2 regions of the Microbacterium sp. UBA7513 genome follow, and region 2 is predicted to be linked to the other one. Evidence: riboswitches for the same ligand, from Rfam matches in the RefSeq annotation. Region 2 holds a riboswitch; the other holds the start of a gene.
What was found. A riboswitch is a leader RNA that binds a small molecule or an ion and turns the genes downstream of it on or off. The one in region 2 is predicted to bind thiamine pyrophosphate.
Positions count from the first base shown of each region.

Region 1: it holds a riboswitch for thiamine pyrophosphate, as region 2 does, so the genes downstream of both, B2W79_RS08470 (ECF transporter S component) here and thiM (hydroxyethylthiazole kinase) in region 2, are expected to answer to the same signal.

Region 1 is NZ_DLNJ01000016.1:7,001-14,475, reverse strand. Features, by position in the region: gene B2W79_RS08475 (ABC transporter ATP-binding protein) at 1-1,216, opposite strand, end outside; gene B2W79_RS08470 (ECF transporter S component) at 1,216-1,857, opposite strand; TPP riboswitch at 1,848-1,959, opposite strand; gene B2W79_RS08465 (D-alanyl-D-alanine carboxypeptidase family protein) at 2,030-3,517, shown strand; gene B2W79_RS08460 (ABC transporter ATP-binding protein) at 3,576-5,882, opposite strand; gene B2W79_RS08455 (ABC transporter ATP-binding protein) at 5,879-7,475, opposite strand, start outside.
Region 2 is NZ_DLNJ01000039.1:11,448-18,922, forward strand. Features, by position in the region: gene argJ (bifunctional glutamate N-acetyltransferase/amino-acid acetyltransferase ArgJ) at 1-235, opposite strand, end outside; gene argC (N-acetyl-gamma-glutamyl-phosphate reductase) at 232-1,305, opposite strand; gene B2W79_RS17530 (bifunctional hydroxymethylpyrimidine kinase/phosphomethylpyrimidine kinase) at 1,545-3,692, opposite strand; gene thiM (hydroxyethylthiazole kinase) at 3,689-4,537, opposite strand; TPP riboswitch at 4,529-4,622, opposite strand; gene B2W79_RS17540 (NAD-dependent epimerase/dehydratase family protein) at 4,630-5,601, opposite strand; gene pheT (phenylalanine--tRNA ligase subunit beta) at 5,822-7,475, opposite strand, start outside.

The DNA.
Region 1 (7,475 bases), on a different contig from region 2:
ACGGATTCGCGGCCCCCAGATGCGCCAGCCGCAGCCGGTCGAGCAGCTCGTCGACACGGGCCTCGATCTCGCCTTCGGAAAGACCCAGGGCGCGGGGGCCCACCGCGAGCTCCTCGCGCACCGTCTTGCCGAGGAGCTGATGTTCCGGCTCCTGGAACACCATCCCGATCCGCGTGAGGAGCTCGCGGGAAGCCCAGCGGATCGGCGACGGATCCGCCCCCTGCGCGAGCACCGGGGCCGCGGACACGGCGCCGCTGACGGGAGGGAGGAGTCCGGCGAGGGTCAGACCCAGCGTGGACTTGCCTGCACCGTTGGGCCCGGTGATCGCGACCGCTTCACCCGCACGCACCTCCAGGTCGATGCCGTGTGCCACCGGACGTCCCTTCACCCGTGCGACCGCGAGGCCGCGCGCCGACAGCAGCACCTCCCCGGGGGCCGCCCGCGGTGCCGACGGCTCGGCGGGCGGCCGGCCGGGCACCCAGACGCCGTCCGCGGCCAGGCGCTCGCCCTGCGCACCGAGCACATCCGCGGGAGTGCCGTCCGCCACCACCCCGCCGGCCCCCAGCACGATGACCCGCGTGAGGAGCGGCAACCACACCTCGAGCCGATGCTCCACGACCACGAGGGTGGCGGGACGCGTGGCGAGCATCCGCTCCACCGCCTCCCTGACCTCGCGCACGCCCTCCGGATCGAGGTTCGCCGTCGGCTCGTCGAGCAGCACCAGCCCGGGGCCCATCGCCAGCATGCCGGCCAAGGCGAGGCGCTGCTTCTGACCGCCGGAGAGCGCCGCGGTCGGGTGATCGAGCGGCACGTCCAGTCCGACGCCGGCCATCGCGGCCTCGACGCGGGGCCAGATCTCGGCACGCGGCACCCCGAGGTTCTCGCACCCGAAGGCGACGTCATCGCCGGCACGGGCGAGGATCACCTGCGAGTCGGGGTCCTGGAGCACGAGCCCGGCCCGCCCGCGGGCCGCCGCGGCGGGTTCGCCATCGACGAGCAGCGCGCCTTCGCTCTCCCCCTCCTCCTCACCGCCGAGCACACCGGCGAGACCGTGCAGCAGCGTCGACTTCCCCGCGCCGGAGGCGCCGAGCACGAGCACGCGCTCGCCGGGCTCGATGCGGAACGAGACGTCGCGCAGCGCCCAGGCGAGGCGGCTCGCGTGTCGCCAGCCCCAGCCACGGGCCTCGACGCCGGCGGGAGCGAACTGCCCGGACATCAGACGCGGACGCGCGCCTCGCGCCCGGAGCCGAACCGGTCCAGAGCCCCGGTCGCCGCGATGCCACAGGCGAGCACCCACGACAGCGCACCGGCGATGACCGCCCCGGAGATCACGGTGCTCACGAGGTAGATCGTCGTGAAGGCGGGACCGGAGCCGGCATACCAGAGGACGAGGTTGTTGATGCCGCCCGCGAGCGCGGCACCGGCCCCGGCGAGGATCGCGACGGGCAGCGACCAGCGGCGGTAGAAGAACAGCAGGAAGACCAGCTCGGCGCCGAGACCCTGCACGAGACCCGCCTCGAGCGTGAGGAAGCCGCCCCACTGGTTGCCGATGAGCGCCGAGACGACGGCGGCCAGCAGCTCGACGTAGATCGCGGCACCCGCCTTGCGGATGATGAGCCCGCCGAGCACACCCGCGAAGAGCCACGGGCCGTCGAGGAGCCCTTGGAGGCCGGGAAGCAACGGCTCGAGCAGGGCCTTCGGCCCCAGGTATCCGACGTTCCAGGCCAGGAAGATCAGACCGGCGGCGACACCGAGGACGCTGGCGACGACGATGTCGATGACGCGCCAGCGCAGGTAGCCTCGCGCCGGAGCGGCCGTGGTGTTCCTCGACGGGGATGCGGACGTGGACGTACTCATGTGAACTCCTCCCTGCGCTGGCATGACCCAGATCAGGTTCGACGGTCGAAGCGCGATTCGCTCCCTCTCAGCCCGGCTCGCCGGACTCCCGTGGTTGTGCTGTCGATCCTACCGTCCGCGCGTCCCGCCCCGCGCACGGCGGATTCGGGGGCGGATTCGGTACCGTAAGCGAGTGACCGCTTCCGATCCCCCTGAAGAGGCGTCCGGCGGCGTCGGCGTCGACGCGCGGCCCGAAGACTCCGCACCCGCATCCGCCGCGCCCGCGGTCGATCATCCGGGTCCGGTTCCGGAAGCCGCGGCGTGGGCCGATGCCTCGGCACCGCCGACCGCGCTGACCTGGGTGGACCCGTCGATCGTCGCTGCGGCCTCATCGACGCCCGAGTTCGATGCCTCGGCCGGCACGGAGGAGGAGACGGGATTGCTGCGCGACGCCCGGCTGCGGCCCGCGTTCGCCGGACCCGGCCTGCTCGTCCCCCTCGGCGTCCTCGCCGGCCTCGTCGCCTCGTACGCCGGCACCACGCTGCTCTGGCCGCTGCATGAGATCGCCCCGACCGTCCAGGCGGTCGAGTTCACCCCCGTCGCCGCCCCCACCGCCGCGCTCGCCTGGCCGGCGGTCGGCGACGGGGCGGTCGGCATCGCCGGGATGACCACCGCGGCGTCGACCACCGCTCCGGTGAGCATCGCGAGCATCACGAAGGTCGTCAGCAGTCTCATGGTGCTGGACCGGCTGCCGCTGGCCCCCGGCGAACAGGGCCCGGAGTTCTCCTTCACCTACGCCGACAGCATCCGTTACTGGGACTATCGGATCGCCAATCAGTCAGCGCTCGATGTGCCGGTGGGCGGAGTGCTGACCGAGTACCAGCTTCTGCAGGGCACCCTGCTCGGTTCGGCGAACAACTACATCGACCGGCTGGCGTCGGAGATCTGGGGGTCCGACCGCGAGTTCGCCGCCGCGGCCGAGGTCTGGCTCGGCGAGCGCGGACTCTCCGGCATCACCGTGGTCACGCCGTCCGGATTCGACGAGCGCAACGTCGCCACCCCGGAGGCCCTCGTGGCCCTGGGCGAGATGGCGATGCGGAATCCGGTGTTCGCCGAGATCGTGGGCACCCGGTCCGTCGACCTGCCCGGGGCCGGGACGGTCGAGAACACGAACGGCATGCTCGCCGATCCGGGAGTCGTCGGCATCAAGACGGGCACCCTCGTCGGCTGGAACCTGTTGACCGCCAAGGACGTCGTCATCGGCGACGCGACGGTCCGGCTCTACGCCGCGGCATTGAACCAGGAGGACGACGAGGCGCGCCTCGCCCTTACCCGCGCCCTGTTCGCTCAGACGGAGGCAGCGTTGCAGGCCCAGGGCCCGGCCGTCCCGGCAGGCACGGTGGTCGGGCGCGTCCTCACCGTCTGGGGCGAGCGCGTCGATGTGGTCGCCGGTGAGGACGCCGATGTCGTGCTGTGGAACGGAGCGAGCGCGACGGCGACGCCGGTGTTCGATCTCGGAGAGGAACGCGAAGCGGACGGGACGGTCGGCACCCTGACCACGACCGGTCCCGTCGACAGCACCGAGACCGCCCTCGTCCTCGACGAGGACCTGGAGGGTCCGAGCCCGTGGTGGCGACTCACCCACCCCCTCGAGCTCTTCGGCATCGCCGGAGACGACTGAGCGCTGACGAACGACGCCCCACTCCGGATCCGGAGTGGGGCGTCGTTCGTGAGGCGGGTCAGGACGGAGACGTGGAGCCGTCAGCGCCGTCGTCGAGGAGTGCCCGAGCCGCTGCGGTCTCGGCCGCCGGGAGCTGGGCGCCGACCGCCGCTCCGGCCACCGCGTCCGTCGCCTGCTCCTGCGCGCTCGCCTCCTCGTCCGCGTCGCCGGTCACGACGACCGGCGAGGAGCCGGTGAGCGCGGCTTCGGCGTCGAGGTCGGTCGCCGCCTGCTCGAACTGCGACTGGTACAGGCGCCAGTACGCACCCTGTGCGGCGATGAGCTCGTCGTGCGTGCCCTTCTCCACGATGTCGCCGTGCTCCATCACGAGGATGAGGTCCGCGTCGCGGATGGTCGACAGACGATGCGCGATGACGAACGAGGTGCGCCCCTGCCGGAGCGCGGCCATCGCGTGCTGCAGCAGCAGCTCGGTGCGGGTGTCGACCGCCGATGTGGCCTCGTCCAGGATGAGGATCGACGGCTGCGCCACGAAGGCCCGTGCGATCGTGATGAGCTGGCGTTCACCGGCCGAGACGTTCGACGCGTCCTCGTCGAGCACGGTGTCGTACCCGTCCGGAAGGGCGTGCACGAAGCGGTCGACGTAGGTCGCCTTCGCCGCGGCGAGCACCTCCTCGTCCGTCGCGGTCGAGCGCCCGTAGCGGATGTTCTCGCGGATGCTCCCGGCGAAGAGCCAGGGGTCCTGGAGCACCATGCCGGTGCGGGACCGCAGCTCGTCGCGCGTGATGGTCGAGATGTCCTGACCGTCGAGCGTGATCCGCCCGCCGCTGAGCTCGTAGAACCGCATGATGAGGTTCACGAGCGTCGTCTTGCCGGCGCCGGTCGGCCCGACGATGGCGACGGTCTGTCCCGGTTCGACGCGGAACGACAGATCGGTGACGAGCGGCCGCTCCGGCGAGTAGGAGAACGAGACGTTCTCGAACTCGATCACGCCCTCCCCCTCGCGAAGCGCGGGGGCATCAGGATCGTCGGCCTCCTGCTCGTCGGCATCGAGCAGGCCGAACACCCGCTCCGCCGACGCGGTGCCGGACTGCACGACCGCGGCCATGCCGCCCAGCTCCGACAGCGGCTGGGTGAACTGCTGCGAGTACTGGATGAAGGCCTGCACGTCGCCGAGGCGCAGCTGCCCGCTCGCGACCATGAGGCCACCGAGCACCGCGATGCCGACATAGGTCAGGCTGCCGACGAAGGTCATCGCGGGCATGATGATGCCGGAGAGGAACTGCGCCTTGAAGCTCGCCTGGAACAGCTCCTCGTTCTCGGCCTTGAACTTGTCCAGAGCGTCCTGCTCACGGCCGAACACCTTGACCAGCGCGTGGCCGGAGAAGGCCTCCTCGACCCGGGCGTTGAGCCGGCCGACCTTGCGCCACTGCGTGCCGAAGGCCTTCTGCGAGCGCGGTCCGATGACGCCGAAGATCACGCCCATGAGCGGGAGTGCCACGAGCGCCACGAGGGCGAGCTGCCACGAGATCGAGAACATCATCACGAGCACGCCGATCACCGTCAGCACGGCGGTGAGGGCACCGGACAGCGACTGCTGCATGGTCTGGGTGATGTTGTCGATGTCGTTCGTCACGCGGGAGATCAGCTCGCCGCGCTGCACCTTGTCGAAGTACGCCAGCGGGAGCCGGTTGATCTTCGCCTCGACGGACTCCCGCAGGCGCCACATGGTCCGGACCATGATGACGTTGATGACGTACCCCTGCAGCCAGCTGAGGAAGGCGGCCACGACGTAGATCGCCAGGACGGCGGCGATCACCCAGCGCAGCGCGTCGAAGTCGATGCCGTCGCCGACCCGGAAGTCGCCGAGCGCTCCGACCTGATTGGCGAAGTCGGTCTGTCCGGCGTCGCGCAGGGCGTCGACCACCACGTCCTGCGGCGTCCCTGCCGGGAATCCCGGGAAGTCGCCGCTGGGCTGGCCGAGCTGGATGGAGATGAAGCCGCGGTAGACGATGTTCGTCGCCTCGGCGAGCACCTTCGGGGCGGCGACGGTCAGCACGACCCCGATCGCTCCGAGGATCGACACGAAGACGAACCAGACCGCGGAGGGCTTGAGCAGCCCGATCATGCGGGCGAAGCTCGGACCGAAGTGGTCGGCCTTGCCCGGTGCGACGCTGTCCCAGTCGCCGGAGTTCTGCCGTGCCTGCTCGGCGAGCTCGGCCTCGTACTGCTCCTCGGCAGTGAGCTCCCGCTCGGTCGTGGGCGCGGCGGCCGCACCCCGTCCGCGACGGCGCCGGGTCTCGGCCCCCTGGGTCCCGGAGCTTGCCCCCTGGGTCCCCGAGCTTGTCGAAGGGTCCTGCTCGCTCATGCGTCCACCCCCAGCTGCGACTCGACGATCTCCCGGTAGGTCTCGCTGGTCTCCAACAGCTCCTCGTGCGTGCCGACTCCGACCATCGTGCCACCCTCCAGCACCACGATGCGGTCGGCATCGGTGATGGTGGAGATGCGCTGCGCGACCACGATCTTCGTCACGTGCGGGAGCTCCCGCCAGAGCGCCTGTCGCAGCCGGGCGTCCGTGGTGAGGTCGAGCGCGGAGAACGAGTCGTCGAACACGAGCACCTGCGGCCGGTGGACGAGGGCGCGCGCGATCGCGAGGCGCTGTCGCTGGCCGCCGGACACGTTCGTGCCGCCCTGGGCGATGCGGGAGTCGAGGCCGTCCGGCATCTCCTCCACGAAGTCGCGCCCCTGAGCGATCTCGAGCGCGTGCCAGAGCTCCTCGTCGGTGGCGTCCTCGCGGCCGTAGCGCAGGTTGGACGCGACGGTGCCCGTGAAGAGGAGGGGGCGCTGCGGCACGAGGCCGATGCTGTCCCACAGCGCCTCGACGTCGGCGTCGCGGACGTCCGTGCCGCCCACGTGCACCGCACCACCCGAGACGTCGAACAGGCGCGGGATGAGCGAGACGAGCGTGGTCTTCCCCGATCCGGTGGAGCCGACGATCGCGACGGTCTCGCCCGGCTCGGCGGCGAAGCTGATGCCGGTGAGGACCGGGGCGTCGGCGCCGGGGTAGGTGAACTCCACGTCGTCGAACGCGACCGCTCCCAGTGCCGGGAAGGCGGTGACGCCATCCGCCGGGCGGGTCATCGTCGACTCGGTGTTCAGCACTTCGCCGATGCGCTCGGCTGAGACGGCGGCGCGCGGGATCATCATCGCCATGAAACTCGCCATGATGACACCGCCCATGATCTGACCGATGTACTGCATGAAGGCGAACAGCGTTCCCACCTGCACGGTGCCGTTGTTGACCTCGATGCCGCCGAACCAGATGACGGCGACCACGGTCACGTTGAGGATGAGCATGAACAGTGGGAAGAGCAGCACGAACAGCGAGCCGACCTTGCGGCCGACGACCATGATGTCGGTGTTCGCGCCGCGGAAGCGCTCCTCCTCGATGCGCTCGCGGACGAAGGCCCGGACCACGCGCACGCCGGTGAGCTGCTCCCGCATGATGCGGTTCACGTTGTCGAGCTTGCCCTGGTAGCTGCGGAACAGCGGCACCATCCGTCCGATGACGAGGGCCGCGAGCAGGAGCAGCACCGGGACGGAGACGGCGATCAGCCAGCTCAGCCCGGCATTGGTCTGCACGGCGAAGATGATGCCGCCGATCGCGAGCAGCGGCGCTGTGACGAGCATGGTCGCGCCCATCATCGCGAGCATCTGCACCTGCTGCACGTCGTTCGTGTTGCGGGTGATGAGGGAACCGGCGCCGAACTGCGAGACCTCGCGCTCGGAGAAGCCGCTGACCTTGCCGAACACGTCGGCGCGGATGTCGCGACCCGCCCCCATCGCGGCGCGGGCGGCGAAGTAGGTCGCGATGACCGAGGCGACGATCTGGCCGAGCGACACCGCCAGCATGAACAGACCGGTGCGCCAGATGTACGCGGTGTCACCCTGCGCGACGCCG
Region 2 (7,475 bases):
CGGTGAAGCAGTTCGCCCCGCCCGAGTTGAGGACGACGGCCTCGACCACGCGGTCCGCGACGGCCTGCTGGGACCAGATGATGGGGTTGGCCTTGGCGCGGTTGCTCGTGAAGACCGCGGCGCCGACCTTGCGGGGGCCGCGGTTGACCACGACGGCGACATCGGGCTTGCCGGTCGACTTGAGTCCGGCGGCGACCCCGGCCGCCTCGAATCCTGCGGGGGCGGTGACGCTCACGGGGCGACTCCGTTCACTGAGAGGGCGCGGGTCTCGGGAAGCCCCAGCGCGATGTTCATGGACTGGACGGCAGCTCCGGCGGTGCCCTTGACGAGGTTGTCGACGGCGGTGACCACCGTCACGCGGTTCGCGGCGCGGTCGATCGCGAGGCCCATGAGGGCCGTGTTCGCCCCGAGCACGTCGGCGGTGCGCGGGAAGCTCCCCTCCGGCAGCAGCTGGACGAAGGTCTCGTCGCCGTAGGCGCGCTCCCACGCCTGACGGATCTCGGCGTCGCTCACACCCTCGGCGATCGGCGCCGTGCACGTGGCGAGGATGCCACGCGACATCGGCACGAGGACCGGAGTGAACGAGATCCGGATGTCTTGGGCCCCTGAGTGGGTCCCTGAGCCTGTCGACGGGCGGGCGGCGGCGAGCGCCTGACGGATCTCCGGGATATGGCGGTGCGTGCCGCCGACGGCATAGGGGTTCGCGGAGCCGAGGATCTCGCTGGCGAGGAGGTTCGTCTTCAGGCTCTTGCCGGCCCCGGACGGGCCGACGGCCAGGACGGAGACGATGTCGCCCGGGTCGATCACACCGGCCGCGACACCGGGGGCGAGGCTCAGGCTCACCGTGGAGGCGTTGCACCCGGGCGCGGCGATCCGGGTCGCGCCGCGGAGCACCTCCCGCTGCTTGTCGCCTCCGACGAGGAGCTCGGGCACGCCGTACGTCCACGGCTCGTGGAACGCCCCGCCGTAGAACGCGTCCCACTCCGCGGACGAGGTGAGCCGGTGGTCGGCTCCTGCGTCGATCACCAGCGGGGTGTCGCCGAGGGCGTCCGTGTACTGCCCGGACTGGCCGTGCGGGAGGGCCAGGAACACGATGTCGTGTCCGGCGAGGACCTCCGGCGTGGTGTCCTGCAGCGTGAGGTGGGCGAGCGAGCGGAGGTGCGGCTGGTGGGCGACGAGAGGCTGTCCGGCATTCGAGTGCGCCGTGACGGTGCGGATCTCGACGTCGGGGTGAGCGGCCAGGAGGCGCAGGATCTCGCCGCCTGCGTAGCCGGAGGCGCCGGAGACGGCGACGGAATACGTCATGCTTCTACCTTAACGGTCGGGTCCTCGACGATCTCGGGACCGGGGGCGGGGCCGGAGGCGGCGACACCGGCACTCGACCGCCGCGCGGACGCAGGCAGAAGGGCGGGGTCGCCTAGAATCGGCGGCCGCGACGTCGGCGCACGGCGATGACGCTCGGGACGAGCGTCGAAGGAGCGGTGGCGACCGAAGGCATGCGGCGACGATAGCGCGGGCGCGTTCGGCACCGCAAATCCGGGGCGTCACACGACAGCGCGGGCGACCGGTGCGGCGAAGAAGGCACGTTCGTGGGCGCTCGAGGCGAGGAAGGCGCGCCGCATCCGCTCCCGGCCGGCGTCGTCGGCCCTCGCGGCCGCGGCGGCGACGTGCGCGACGGCCTGCCGGGTGGCCTCCGCGAAGGCGGGATCCGCGTAGGTGGCGAGCCACGACGCGTAGGGATGCCGGGGGTCGCGGGGCGCCGCGCCGAACGCTCCGGCATGGAGCCGCTCCCCCAGGTCGGTGTAGAGCCAGAAGCACGGCAGCACGGCCGCGATCAGTGCGGCGTAGTCGCCGCCGAAGCCGACGGCCCGCAGATGGTCGAGGTAGGCGACCGTCGCCGGCGCGGGGTCCGTCGCGAAGGTGGCGCCACTCACGCCGGTCTCCGGTGTCAGCCACGACGCGTGCAGCTCCAGCTCGCCGCGGATCGCGCCGTGGGCGGCCTCAGCCCAGAACGCCTGCTCGTCGGGGGTCGGGGCGAGGCGCGACGCCTCCGCGAGCACCCGGGCGTACTCGCGGAGGTAGAGGGCGTCCTGCGCGAGGTAGAAGACGAAGGCATCGCGGTCGAGAGTCCCCTCGGCGAGCGCGCGCACGAAGGGCAGCGCATCGATGTCGCGGCGGATCGCGGCGGTCTCCTCCCACCAGGCCGCAGCCACCTCCTCCGGCGTCGGCCGGGTCTCGGCCCCGCCGCGCGCCCAGAGCCCCGCGAGATGATGGATCGGGCCGTGTCCTCGCCCGACGTTCAGGTCGTCCGCCGCGCGGAGGGCCTCCCGCAGCCAGGCGCGCGCGGCGCGGACCGCGGACGCCGGATCGTCGCCCCTCGCCAGTCGTGTGGCCAGAGCCGCGGACAGCGAGCAGCCGGTCCCGTGGGTGTTCTGCGTCATGATGCGTGCCCCGGGGAACTCCGCGTGCTCTCCCGCCGCGGCATCGATCAGGGCGTCCGGCGCCTCGTCCCCCGGCAGGTGACCGCCCTTCACGAGCACCGCGGTCCCCGTGGCCGCCGACAGCTCCTGCGCCGCGGCGAGCGCGTCCGTCCAGTCGGCCACCTCGTGACCGACGAGCACCGCCAGCTCGGCGAGGTTCGGGGTGACCACGGTCGCCAGAGGCAGCAGGTCCCGGAGCTCCCGCTCGGCATCGGCCTGGAGCAGCCGGTCCCCCGAGGTCGCGATCATGACCGGGTCGAGCACGACGATCGGGGGCTGGGTGTCCCGGAGCCACGCGGCGACCGTCCGGATCACGTCGACGTCCGCGAGCATGCCGATCTTCACGGCGTCGATGCGGATGTCGTCGGCGACGGCGTCGAGCTGCGCGCGCAGGAACTCCGCGGGAGGGACGTGCACGGCACGGACGCCGCGCGTGTTCTGGGCGGTCAGGGCCGTGAGGGCGGCCATGCCGTAGCCCCCGTGCGCGGCGATCGCCTTGAGGTCGGCCTGGATGCCTGCGCCGCCGGACGGATCGCTGCCGGCGATGCTGAGCACATGCGGCACCGCCCGTCCGAGCCACCGCCGACGGAAGGCCGCGGCGGCGGCCCGCGGGTCGTCCGCCGCGCACAGCGCCGAGACCACCGCGATCCCGGCGGCACCGGCCGCGCGCAACGCCCCCGTGTCGTCGAGGTCCACCCCGCCGATCGCGACGCACGGCAGCGCACTGCGCGCGGCGAAGGCGGCGAAGCCGGCGATGCCGAGAGGGTCCGGGTGGTCGGGCTTCGTGCGCGTGGGGCGGATCACGCCGACCCCGAGGTAGTCGACCGTCCCCGGCGGCAGCGCGTTCACGGCATCGAGATGGGCAGAGGTGTTCGCGGTGAGCCCGATCAGGGCCTCCGGGCCGAGGAGCTCGCGCGCGCGGAGCACCGAGGCGTCCGCCTGGCCGAGGTGCACCCCGTCCACCCTGGCACCGCGGCGACGGGCCTCGACGGCCGCATCGAGGCGATCGTTCACGACGAGCAGCGCGCGACCGTCGATGGCAGCGGACAGAGCAAGGAGCTGGTCGACGGTCTCCTCGTCCGTCGCCTCCTTGTCGCGGAGCTGCACGATGCGGACCCCACCCGCCACGGCCTCGCGGACCGTCTCGACCACCCCGCGTACGCCGCACAGCGACCGATCGGTGACGAGGTAGAGGGACAGGTCGACGGTCATCGGGCCTCCTCCTCGACGCGGGCGCGGGCACGGAGGTCCCCCGGCGTCACGGCGGACAGGGCGTCGAGCAGTCCGACGGCGAAGCTGCCTGGTCCGCGGGAGGTCTCCGCCGCCTGCTCGGCCGCGACCGTGTAGACGAGGGTGGCCGCGGCTACCGCCGTCAGCGCGTCGGTCCCGGTACCGCGGGCCGCCCCGAGGAAGGCCGCCATCACGGCCCCCAGCGCGCAGCCGCCGCCGGTCACCCGCGTGAGCAGCTCGTGCCCGTTGGCGATGCGGATCACCCGTTCCCCGTCGGTGAGGAGGTCGACCGGACCGGAGACGGCGACCACGGAGCTGTGCCGGTCGGCGAGCTCCCGCGCCGCCGCTGCCGCCGCCTCGGTCCCGTCCGTCGCGTCGACACCCCGGCCGCCGCTGCTGTGTCCGGCCAGCGCGAGGATCTCCGACGCGTTGCCGCGGAGGGCGGTGGGGCGCAGCGCGGCCAGCTCGTGGGCCAAGGCCGTCCGCACCGGGAGGGTGCCGATCGCGACGGGATCGAGCACCCACGGCGTGCCGGCGGCGCGCGCTCCCGCCACGGCCTCCCTGCTCGCCTCCCGCTGCTCCGGGGTCGGCGTGCCGAGATTGATGAGGAGCCCCGAGGCGGCAGCGGCGAACGGCTCGGCCTCGCCGACGATGTCGACCATGGCCGGCGCCGCCCCGAGCGCCAGCAGCACGTTGGCGGTGAACCCCGTCACCACGGCGTTCGTGACGCAGTGCGTCAACGGTGGCGTAGCCCTGACCTCCTCCCGCAGCCTTCCCGCCGTGACGGCGAGGTCGAGGACGGATTGCGGACGCACAGGATCGCTCATGGGCGACATCCCTTCGCTAGTACGAACTAGATCAGGTTCGACGGGTGTGATCTCAGCCGCGGATGCGGCACCCCGTGTCACTGCCTCGCAGTCTAGCGAGCGAGGGCGTCGAGCAACGCCCGCTCCTCCGTCCGTGTGAGCCCGGCGCGGCGCTCCCGGTCCACGCCCCGTTCGCGCTCGTCCGCCACGACGCGTTCCACCGTCTCGTCGAGGGGGCGGAGCGTGCCTCCGCTGCGGCGATACCGCGCGTTCGAGCGGGTCATGAACCCGCGCATCCCGGGTGGCAGCCACAGCGGCAGCGACCGCGGTCCCGCCCAGTAGGCGACGCCTTCCGCGACGAGACGCTCCTCCGTGCCGACGACGAGCGGCCCGGTGTGCCCGGTGGCCGCGCGCACGGTCTGCAGCACGTCATCCAGCTCGCGCACGTCGCCGGTCGCGTTCACGGCACCGGTGACGGTGGCGGACAGGACGAAGGCGGCGACGTCCTCGACATCGATGATCTGCGCCCCGCGCCCGTCGAGCGGCGGGAGCAGAACCGGCTCGTCCAGGGCCCGGAGGAACGCCGCGGCCCAGTAGCCGAAGCGATCGCTGGGGTCGCCGTCGCCGACGATGAGGCCGGGACGGACGAGGAGCGCACGGTCACCGAGGCTCTCCTGCACGGCGTCCTCCGCCGCGGCCTTCTCCCGCGCGTAGTCGTCGTCCTCACCGGCCTGCGCCGCCGGGTGCCGCGGGGCCGACTCGTCGGTCCCGACCGTCTCGTCGTCGTGGTATACCGACATCGACGAGATGTACGTCCACCGGGCGGCACGGTCGCCGAGTGCGCGGACCGCCCCGGAGACGTGATCGACGCGGGAGGAGACGTCGACGACGTGGTCCCAGTCGGTGCGCGAGACGACGTCATAGGCGTCCTCGTCGTCGCGGTCGGCGAGCACGAGGGTCGCTCCCGGTGGCGACGGCCGCCCGCCGCGGGCCAGGCAGGTCACGGTCGCCCCCGCCCCGAGCGCCTGCGCGGCGATGCGCCCCGACAGCCATCCGGTTCCCCCCAGGATCAGCACATCCGTCATGTGCCCATGTCATCAGGATCGACGACTCGGGGGAAGGGTCTCCGTTCAGAGCGGAGCGGCAGGACAGGCCATCACGCGAGCACAGACCCTCACGCGAGCACAGGCCACCCCGCGAACACAGGCCATGACGCGAGCACAGGCCCCCGGCACTGCTGTCACCTGATGCCACGCGAACGCCTGATGCCGCGCGACCTCCCGAGGAACCCGCACGGCATCAGGATCAGTCGCGGAGGGCGGCGCCGAAGCGCTCCGCGGCGACGGCGACGCCCGCCATCTTCGCCTCGGAGGCCTCCGCGGCGGTCAGCGTGCGGTCGTCGGCGCGGAAGCGCAGGGCGAACGTCAGCGACTTCGATCCCTCGGGCACGCCCTCGCCGCGGTAGTCGTCCACGAGCCGGACGGACTCCAGCAGCGCGCCAGCGCCCTCGGCGAGAGCCGCGCGGACCTCGCCCGCCGGCACCTCGGCCGGGAGCGTGAGCGAGACGTCCTGCGTCGCGGCCGGGAACGTGGAGAGCGATGCTGCCACGATGCGTCCTCCGGCGAGCGTGAGCAGCCGGTCGAGGTCCAGCTCCAGCACGGTGGCGCGACCCGGCAGATCGGCCTCCTCGGCGACGGCCGGATGAAGCTCGCCGACGTAGCCGACCTCCTCGCCCCCGGCGACGAGCGCACCGGTGCGTCCGGGGTGGAGTGCGGCGCGCTGTGTCTGCACGACGTCGATCTCGATGCCCGCGGCGGCCCCGATCACGCGGACCGCGTCGAGCGCCTCGACGAGCCCGGCGGCTTCGGCGGCACGACCCGGCTGACGCGGCGACACATTGCCGGTCAGCAGCACCGCGACGTGACGCTCCTGCGGCGGGATGGAGGCGTCGAGCGCGGCGAGCACCTCATCCGAGGGTCGGACACCCAGCGGCGGGACCTCGGCGGTGCCGTACTCCACGCCGGGCTCAGGGACGAACACGGCGCCGGTCTCGAACAGCGCAAGATCCGTGAGCCCGCGCGAGATGTTGCGGTGCGCGGTCTGCAGCAGACCGGGGATGAGCGAGCGCCGCAGGAACGGCACCTGCCCGTCGAGCGGGTTCGCGAGGCGGATGCTGGGCAGGTGCTCGCCGGACGCGGAGCCGTGCAGATCGTTCTGCGCCTCGCTCGTGAACGGGAACGCCGGAGTCTCGACGAACCCCGCGGCCGCGAGAGCGTTCGCCACGCGTCGACGCCCCTGCTGGTGGGCCGTGAGGCCGCGACCGGACGGCGGAGTCGGCAGCACCGCGGGGATGCGGTCGAGCCCGTGGATGCGGGCGACCTCCTCGGCGAGCGTCCACTTGTCGGTGAGGTCGGGGCGCCAGGTCGGCGGGATGACCGTCCAGCCGTTCTCCGCCGCGGTGACCTCCGCGCCGATCGTCGTGAGTGCGCCGGTGATCTCGTCGTCGGTGTAGTCGACGCCGATCAGCCCCTGCACGAAGCCGCGCGGGAGCTCGATCTCGGCGACGAAGACCTCGGCGAAGAGCGCGCCACCTTCCTCCGTGAGCGTGCCACCGGCGAGCTCGACCATGAGGTCGGCTGCGCGCCGGGCCGCGACGAAGGGGATCAGCGGGTCGACGCCCCGCTCGAAGCGCTTGGACGCCTCGCTCGGGAGCTTGTGCCGGCGGGCCGTGCGGGCGATGGTCGTCGCGTCGAAGGTCGCCGCCTCGATGAGCACGTTCCGCGTGGTGTCGCTCATCTCGGTGGTGCCGCCGCCCATGACACCGGCGAGGCCGATGGGACCGGAGTCGTCGGTGATGAGGAGGTCTTCGACGTGCAGCTTCCGCTCCACGCCGTCGAGCGTGGTCATCTTCTCCCCCGGCGTCGCGCGACGGACGGTGATGCCGCCCGTGAGCTTGTCG